Regions from separate parts of the Sphaerisporangium sp. NPDC049457 genome, predicted to be linked through region 2. Evidence: riboswitches for the same ligand, from Rfam matches in the RefSeq annotation. Region 2 holds a riboswitch; the other holds the start of a gene.
The links. A riboswitch is a leader RNA that binds a small molecule or an ion and turns the genes downstream of it on or off. The one in region 2 is predicted to bind cobalamin.
Positions count from the first base shown of each region.

Region 1: another riboswitch for cobalamin. It lies ahead of ACZ6QO_RS15240 (ABC transporter substrate-binding protein); the one in region 2 lies ahead of ACZ6QO_RS03240 (ribonucleoside-diphosphate reductase subunit alpha).

Region 1 is NZ_JBVJHR010000008.1:273,156-277,563, forward strand. Features, by position in the region: gene ACZ6QO_RS15230 (ABC transporter ATP-binding protein) at 1-619, opposite strand, end outside; gene ACZ6QO_RS15235 (FecCD family ABC transporter permease) at 616-1,656, opposite strand; gene ACZ6QO_RS15240 (ABC transporter substrate-binding protein) at 1,704-2,657, opposite strand; adenosylcobalamin (AdoCbl) riboswitch at 2,705-2,843, opposite strand; gene ACZ6QO_RS15245 (Gfo/Idh/MocA family protein) at 2,972-3,808, opposite strand; gene ACZ6QO_RS15250 (cytochrome P450) at 4,255-4,408, shown strand, end outside.
Region 2 is NZ_JBVJHR010000001.1:780,927-785,334, reverse strand. Features, by position in the region: gene ACZ6QO_RS03240 (ribonucleoside-diphosphate reductase subunit alpha) at 1-2,013, opposite strand, end outside; cobalamin riboswitch at 2,224-2,421, opposite strand; gene ACZ6QO_RS03235 (tripartite tricarboxylate transporter substrate-binding protein) at 2,485-3,447, opposite strand; gene ACZ6QO_RS03230 (MFS transporter) at 3,737-4,408, shown strand, end outside.

The sequences.
Region 1 (4,408 bases), on a different contig from region 2:
CGGCGTACTGTCCTGCCACGCTGAGGTCGTGGACGGTCGTCACGATGGTCAGCCCGTCGGCCAGGCGCAACCGGTCGACCAGTTCCAGCACCTGCTGCTGGTGGCCGAGGTCGAGGGCGGTCGTCGGCTCGTCGAGCAGCAGCACGGGCGCCTGCTGGACGAGCGCCCGGGCGAGGACGACGCGTTGGCGTTCGCCGCCGGACAGGTGGGTGAGCGGCCGGCCCGCGAGGGCGGTCAGGTCCAGGCGTTCGAGCACCGACTCGGTGACCTCGCGGTCGCGCCTGCCGTCCCGGCCCAGGTAGGAGATGTAGGGGGTGCGTCCCAGCAGGGCGTACTCCATCACGGTCAGGCCGGGCGGCAGCAGGGGGTTCTGCGGGGCGTAGGCCATCAGCCGCGCCCGTTGCCGCGGTTTGAGCGCGCGCGCCGGCCGGCCGTCCACCAGCACCTCTCCCCGGGCCTCCAGCAGGCCCATCATGGCCCGCAGGAGGGTGGACTTGCCCGCGCCGTTCGGCCCGATCACCGCCAGCCACTCGCCGGCGCGCGCCGACAGCCCCACCTCCGAGAGCACCTGCCGCCCGCCGAGGGACACCGACAGCCCGCTGACCTCGACCGAGCTCATGCCTCCACCGTCCTTGTGGCGCGGAGCACGCCGACGAAGAACGGGGCGCCGATGAAGGCGGTGACCACTCCGATGGGCAGTTCCGCCGGGGCGAGGAGGGTGCGGGCGACCAGGTCGGCCAGCACCAGGAACGCCGCCCCGGCGAGCAGCGAGATCGGCAGCACCACCCGGTAGGACCCGCCAGCGAGGCGCCGCACGACGTGCGGCACGACGATGCCGACGAACCCGATCAGCCCGCTGACCGCCACCGCCGACGCCGTGGCGAGCGACGCCGCGCACAGGACCACGAACCGGACGCGGGCGGCGTTCACCCCGAGGCTCGCCGCCTCGTCGTCCCCGACCGACAGCACGTCGAGCAGCCGGCCGTGCGCGATCAGGACGGCCGACGACACCACGGCGTAGGGGGCGATGAGCCACACCTGCGACCAGTCGCCGCCGATGCCGCCGAGGATCCACGAGTAGATGCGCTGGAGCTGGTCGACCTTGATCTGCTGCACGAACGCCTGCAGGGCGGACAGGAACGAGGCCACCGCGACCCCGGCGAGCACCAGGGTCGCGGTGCCGCCGCCCCGGGCGGCGGTGTTGCCGAGCGCGTACGCCAGCAGCACGCCGCCGATCGCCCCGCCGAAGGCGGCGAGCGGCACCAGCGCGTCGGCGTGCACCAGGACGATCATCAAGGTGGCGGTGAACCCGGCCCCGGCGGCGGCGCCGAGCAGGTACGGGTCGGCGAGCGGGTTGCGGAACACGCCCTGGTATCCGGCGCCCGCCAGCGCCAGCAGCCCCCCGACGACCGCCGCGAGCACGACGCGGGGCATCCGGAGCTGGACGAGCAGCCCGCGCTCCACCGGGGACAGCCCGGAGTGGACCGACACGAACGGCACCCGGTCCAGCAGTTCGAGCACGACGCCCCTGAGCGGCAGCCCGGCCGCGCCGATCATCAGGCCGGCCAGGACGCACGCCGCGAGCACCGCCACCGCGATGACCGGCACCACCGGGCGCATCCGGGCGGCGGACGCGGCGGGCGCGGGTGGTTCCATGCCGGTGCCGGTCATCGTTCTGGCAGGTGCTCCGGGGCCGGGCCTGGTCAGCCCGCCGCCTTCCTGACCGCCGCGTCGACGACCTTCACGAAGTCGACGACGCGCGGCCCCCAGCGCGAGGCGATGTCGTCGTCGATCGGGAACACCTGGTCCTTCTTGATCGCCGACAGGCCGCCCCAGCCCGGCCGCTTGGCCAGGGTCTCCTTGGACTGGCCGCAGCACTTGGTGTCGGCGAGGAAGATCAGGTCGGGGTCGGTCTTCGCCAGGAACTCGCTGGAGAGCTTGGGGTAGCCCCCGGCGGCGTCCGGCGCCTCGTCGGCGATGTTGACCAGCCCGAAGATCCCGTAGATCTGGCCGATGAAGGTGGCGGAGGTCACCGAGTACGGCGTGTTGTCCAGCTCGTGGAAGTAGGTGAGCTTCGCGTCCTTGGGCGCGGCGGCGGCGAGCTGGTCGATCTGCCGCTTCATGTCCGCGGCGACCTGGTCGGCCTTGTCCTTGTTGCCGGTCGCGGCCCCGAGGTCGGCGATCTGGTCGTAGCTCTCCTCCAGCTTGGTCGCGGCCGGTTCCAGCAGGACGGGGATGCCGACCTTGCTCAGGGCGGCCACGACGCCGCCGGTGTCGTTGGCGAGCACGACGAGGTCGGGCTTCTTGGCGATGATCGCCTCGGCGTTCGGCTTGAAGCCGGACAGATCCGTCTTGGGGGCCTCCGCGGGGTAGGTCGACTGGTCGTCGACCGCGATGACCTGCGGTCCCGCGCCGATGGCGTACAGGCTCTCGGTCGCGGTGGGCGAGAGCGACACGATCTGCGAGGGCTTGGCCGGGACGGTGACCGCGCCGTTGCCGGCCTGGACGGTGACCGGGAAGGCCGCGGCCTGTGATGAGGGGGCGGGGGTGGCGGGGGCCGGGGAGGCGCTGCCTGAGGTGTCGCCGGACTGGCCGCATCCGGCCAGCGTCAGTGCACCCAGCAACGCGCCCGCCAAGGCCGTGCGTACGGGCCTCACGAGGGGATTCCTCCTGTTGCTAGGAAATCGAGAGACCCGCGGAATTGACGGATCACCCTTTTCCACGAGGGTTGATGGCGTCGGCGCGGCGTGCAGGCGACCTGGCTCGACCGAGAGGTCTCACAGTTGCGGGACAGCGCCGGACTCACACCGGACTTCGCTGCGCGCCACGCGTCAGGGGAACGGTATCAACCCGTGCCGCAGTCGGGCACGAGGGGTTGTGCACTGATTTGTGCGCGGGGTCGTGCGCTGTCGTGCGCGGGGTCCTGGGCGGGGTCGTGCGCGGGGTCCTGGGCGGGGTCGTGCGCGCGGTCTCAGCGGAGCTGGGCCTCGGCCACGCTGATGATCTCCTGGAGCCGGAGCCCGTGGCGGGCGTCCAGCGGGTGGCCGCCGCCGCGGCGCACGGTGTGGGCGAACTCGGCGACCATGTCGGGGAAGACGTCGTAGCCGAGGTCGCCGCCGTCGAGGGTCTCGGTGCCCTGGCGGCCGAAGACCGCGACGTGCGAGGAGGCGTGCTCGACGCGGGCGGCCATCGACAGCGACGCCTCGCTGACGGCGCCGCTCTGGTGCTCCAGCATCAGGCCGACCCAGCCGAGGGTGTCGCCGTGCGCGCGCACGCCGGTGACCGGCCCCAGGGCGGCGTCCAGCATGTCGATCATGTGCGGGCCGACGTCCAGGATGGCTCCCCGCTCCTGCCGCCATGGGGAGTCGATCGTGTACAGGGCGCCTGAAACGTTCATCGCGTATCCGCCGAAGGGGTCGATGGCACGCACCCGTTCGAGAAAGGACCTGGTGGTGGCGGAGTAGCGGAAGGTGAGCACCATCTGGGAGGCCACGCCGGCCTCCCCCACGGCGTCGGCCAGGCGTTTCGCCGCGTCGAGGTCGGCGGCGAGCGGCTTCTCCAGCAGCAGCGCCTTGCCGGCCCTGGCGGCGAGCAGGCCCATCTCGGCCTGGACGGCGGGCGGCACGCAGAAGGCGACGGCCTCGCAGACGTCGAACAGTTCCTCGACGCGCTCGTACACCGGGACGCCGAGCCTGGCGGCGGCTCTCGGCCTGCGGGCCCAGACGCCGGCGAGCCGCGTGTACGGCCCGGCGGCGAGGGTGGGCGCGTGGACGGCCTCCGCCCACGGCCCGGCTCCGATCAGACCCACCGCCACTGGCTCCACGACGCTCAGCTCCCCGACTTATCCGATCAATCGTGGCGAGACTAGCCGAGCCGAGGCCGGGCGCGCGGCATCTCCGGGCGACCGCTCGGAGGTACCGGCCACAGAAGATTGCATAAATACCATATCTGTCGCGAAAAATCAGTAGTTGAACGAAAACTTGATCATAGTCGGAGATCGTGGTAATTCATTATGCCTGTGGCACTTTGCCACGAGAGTAACCAATTGTCGCATTCGTGGTCATGCGGCGAGCGGCGCCCGAAGTCTGAACCCTCTCCGGGCGGGCGCCCGCGCCGCGGCGGAACAGTTCGGCCACCAGGGCATGACCACGGAGAACCCGCAGGCAGCTCTCACAATTTGGAGTCGTCACGATGTCGGTCGCCGCTTCCCCCCGGCATGCCCGAACCGTCCCCCTCCGCAGAACGCTCGCGCCGATGGTCCGCGATCCGGTGAACATGCTGGCGGAACTGGCGAGAGAATCGGCGGGCCGAATTGTCCGGCTGCCCGCGGGCACACCGTCTGTATATCTTCTGAGCCACCCTGACGACGTCCAGCACGTGCTGCGCGGCAACTGGGAGAACTACCAGC
Region 2 (4,408 bases):
GGGAGCCGCCATGAACAGGTTCAGCGACTGCGACTGGTCGATGTACGGCTGGCGCGCGGCCGCCAGGTCGATCAGTGCCTTCTGCGGCAGCTCCCAGGCCGTGCGGTACAGCTCTCTCAGGTCGCCGGGGATCTCCTCGATGTCCTGCACCGACCCGTCGGCGCGCTTGACGGCGTCCCTCACCTGCGGCGTCCACAGCCCGCGCTGCTGCAGGTCGCGCACCAGATAGCGGTTGACCTGCAAGAACTCTCCCGACAGGGTCTCGCGTTTGAACACGTTGGACACCTGCGGCTCGACGCACTCGTAGCAGCCGGCGATCGAGGCGATGGTCGCGGTGGGGGCGACGGCCAGCAGCAGCGAGTTGCGCAGCCCGGTCTCGGCGATGGTCGCGCGCAGCGCCGCCCATTCGTCCGGGTACGCCGGGGCCGCGTTCGGGAAGTGGTCCGGGTGCAGCACTCCCCCGGCGGCGCGCGTGTCGGCGTACGACGGGTGCGCGCCGGACGCGGCGGCCAGCGCGGCCGAGGCGCCGTAGGCGGCCAGCGCCATCTCCTCGGCGACGCGCGTGGACAGCGCCAGCGCCTCGGGCGAGTCGAACGGCAGCCGCGCCGCGAAGAACACGTCGGCCAGGCCCATCACGCCGAGGCCGATCGGCCGCCAGCGCTTGTTGGCGGCCTCCGCCTCGGGCGTCGGGTAGAAGCCCCGGTCGATGGACCTGTCCAGGAAGCGGACCGCCGTCGCCACCGTCGCCCGCAGCCGCGCCCAGTCGACCTCGCCGTCCACCAGGTGCGCCGCCAGGTTGACCGAGCCGAGGTTGCACACGGCGGTCTCGGCGTCGCTGGTCACCTCCAGGATCTCGGTGCACAGGTTGGACAGGTGGATGACGTTCTCCGGCCGCGCCGTCTGGTTGGAGGCCCGGTTCGCGGCGTCCTTGAACGTCATCCAGCCGTTGCCCGTCTGGGCGAGCGTGCGCATCATCCGGCCGTACAGCGTCCTGGCGGGCAGTCGCCTGACGTACCGGCCGGCGGCCTCGGCCTCCCGGTAGGCGCGGTCGAACTCCTCTCCCCACAGGTCGGCCAGCTCGGGGACCTCCTTGGGGTCGAACAGCGACCATGCCGCGTCCGCCTCGACGCGGCGCATGAACTCGTCGGGGATCCAGTTGGCCAGGTTGAGGTTGTGGGTGCGGCGGGCGTCCTCGCCGGTGTTGTCGCGCAGTTCGAGGAACTCCTCGACGTCGGCGTGCCAGGGCTCCAGGTAGACGCAGGCGGCGCCCTTGCGCCGGCCGCCCTGGTTGACCGCCGCGACGCTCGCGTCCAGCGTCCGCAGCCACGGCACGATGCCGTTGGAGTGGCCGTTCGTGCCCCGGATCAGCGAGCCGCGCGAACGGACGCGGGTCCAGGAGATGCCGATGCCGCCCGCGTACTTGGAGAGCCGCGCCACCTGGCCGTACCGCTCGTAGATGGCCTCCAGCTCGTCGCGCGGCGAGTCGAGCAGGAAGCACGACGACAGCTGCGGGCGGCGCGCGCCGGAGTTGAACAGCGTCGGCGAGCTGGGCAGGTACGACAGCGTCGAGATCAGCCGGTACAGCTCGCCGGCCTCGGCGACGGTGTCGGACAGCCCGCACGCGACGCGCAGGAAGAAGTGCTGCGGCGTCTCCAGCACGCGCCGGGTGACCGGGTGGCGCAGCAGGTAGCGGTCGTAGACGGTGCGCAGCCCGAAGTACTCGAACCGGGCGTCCCCCTCGGGGTCGACGAGCGCGTCCAGCGCGGCGGCGTGGGCGCGGACGAACTCCGCGAGAGCGTCCTGCACCAGCCCCGCCTCGTGCGTGGCGGCGACCGACTCGGAGAACGAGCGCACCCCGTGCGCCGCCGCCTCCTCGGCGATCTCCTCGGCCAGCAGGCCGGCCGCGACCCGGGAGTTGGCCGGATCGGCGATGACCCGCGCGGCCGCCTCCTCAATGGCCAGCCGCCTGTCTCCCGCCGGCCGACCGCCTTCGCCGGCCCGCTCCCCGCTCATCCGTTCCGCACCCGTCCGCGGCGAGTCCGACAAGTCTTGCGAGTCCGGCGAGTGGTGCGGCGGCAAATCGCGTGTCACAGTCACGTGGTCTGTCTCTCCTCGTGCGCTCGAATCCCCGTGCGAGGGCACGCGTCGGAGCACGACCGGAGCGGCAGCGATGTGCGGGCACGCCGGAGGACCCCGTCACGCGGCCCACCCTCGAGGCCTTGGACGACTACAACGTCACCGGCAGGTTTTCGGGCTCGCGGGCGCCTCGCTCGTGCCTACCGGCCGTCGCTTCCCAGGCTGCGCGCCCAGTGCTGACATGACGGCTTTCGTTCCCGCTCACCGCTGCGGGGCAGCCCCGGAATCGCACCGGGTTCCCTCTTACCTCGCCCCGAAGGGCGAACCAGCGACGAGCAGGATCCTACATCTAGTGGCCGCGACCGCAACAACCCCCACAGGTTGTGTCCCAACACCACCCACCCGCCCTCACACGCGCAGGCCCAGTTCGCCGAGGGCGCGGCCGAGGCGGGCGGTCTCGACGCGGAGCCACTGTCCGAAGTCATCCCCCTCCAGGTACAGCGGCGCCCAGCCCTTCCTGGCGCACAGCTCGCTCCACCGCCGCGAGCCCGCGACCTCGCTGCACATGCCGATGAGCGCGGCGCGGTCGTCGTCGGGCAGGTCGCCGGGCCCGAGGAGCCCTCGCCAGTTCGCGCAGTACAGATGCGTGTCGCACTCCAGCAGCGTCGGCGCGTCCAGGCCCGCGATGCGGTCGGGCGAGGAGACGGCCAGCGCGCGCAGCCCGCCCGCGCGCAGAGCCTCGCGCACGCCATTGTGGCCGGCGAGGACCGCCGCCACCTCCCCGCCGGCGAGCGCGGCGACCGCCTCACCGGTGGTGGGGTAGGCGACGTAGCGCAGCAGGCGCGCGTCCACGCCGAGGCTCTGCGCCAGCATGCCGAACAGGACGTGGTCCACCCCGCCTTCGGCCCGGCCGCCCAGCGCGAGCTTGGACGGGTCGCGGCGCATCGTGTCGGCGAACGCGCCGAAGGACCTGAGCCGGGAGCCGCCCGGCACCACCAGCGCCTCCCACTCGCCGCACAGCCGGGCCAGCGGCGTGGTGCCCGCGAACGCCCCCGTCTGCCGCACGGCCCGGACCGTGCCGACCAGTTCGGGCTCGGCCATCAGCACCTGACGCGCGTGCCGCACGCGGCCGAACTCCGTCAGCGCGACGTGCGCCGGCCGGTTCACCAGTCGCAGCTCCCCCACCAGGGCGTCCCGCTCGGCCACCCCTTTGAGGGCCTGGGCGACGCCATCGGCTTCACCACCGTACGGCCCAGGTACCACGACCGGCAGCGTCGCCGAGGCGAGCCTGCGCGATTCGGAAGGGTCGGAGCATCCCGCCGCCAGCGCCACGAGCCCGGCCCCGAGCGCGAGCACCTGCCGACGACGCATACTTCACGCCCTTTCCCCCGATATCCCACTAAATGCCCAGTTCGCGACACACCCACACGAGACAGGGGAGGTGGTCCGGCCGGCTCGCGGCACCCGTACCGCGACGCCGGTGCGAGTGCGCCGGCACCGGATCCCCCGTGCGGGACGCCACGCCTGACGCTGACTTGCTGACACTATGTCGGTAACATGGGCCGACCGCAGGACCAGGAAGGGTGGGACCACCATGGGAACCGGCGACACGGGAACAGGCGGGGACGCTCCGGCGCCGGCTCGGAGCCGCTGGGCGCCGATGCCGTTCATCGCGCTCGGCGTCTCACTGATCATCATGGACGCGACGATCGTCAACGTGGCGGTCCCCACCATCATCCGGGATCTGTCGCTGGACGCCTCGCAGGCCGAGTGGATCAACTCGGTCTACCCGCTGTCCCTGGCCGCTCTGCTGATCCTCTTCGGCCGGATGGGCGACCTGCTCGGCCGGCGAAGACTGTTCATCGCCGGTCTGCTGCTCTTCGGCGCCTCCAGCCTGATCGCCGCCCTGGCGGGGAGCGGCGGCGTGCTCATCGCCGGTCGCCTGCTGCAGGGCGTCGGCGCCGCGATGATCCTTCCCGCGACGCTCGCCACGGTCAACGCCACCTACACCGGGCGCGACCGCGGCGTCGCGTTCGCCATCTGGGGGTCCACCATCGGCGGCATGGCCGCCGTCGGGCCGCTCGCCGGCGGATGGCTCACCACCGAGCTGTCCTGGCGGTGGGCGTTCCTGCTGAACCTGCCGGTGATCCTCGTGGTGATCGCGGGCACCGTCCGATACGTGCCCGAGACCACCGATCCGCACGCCACCAGGGGCGCCGACGTCCCTGGCGCCCTCGCCTCGATGATCGGCCTCGGGGCGCTGGTGTTCGCCCTCATCGAGGGCGAACGGTTCGGATGGTGGCGCACCTCGCCGCGGGCCCGCTTCGGTGAC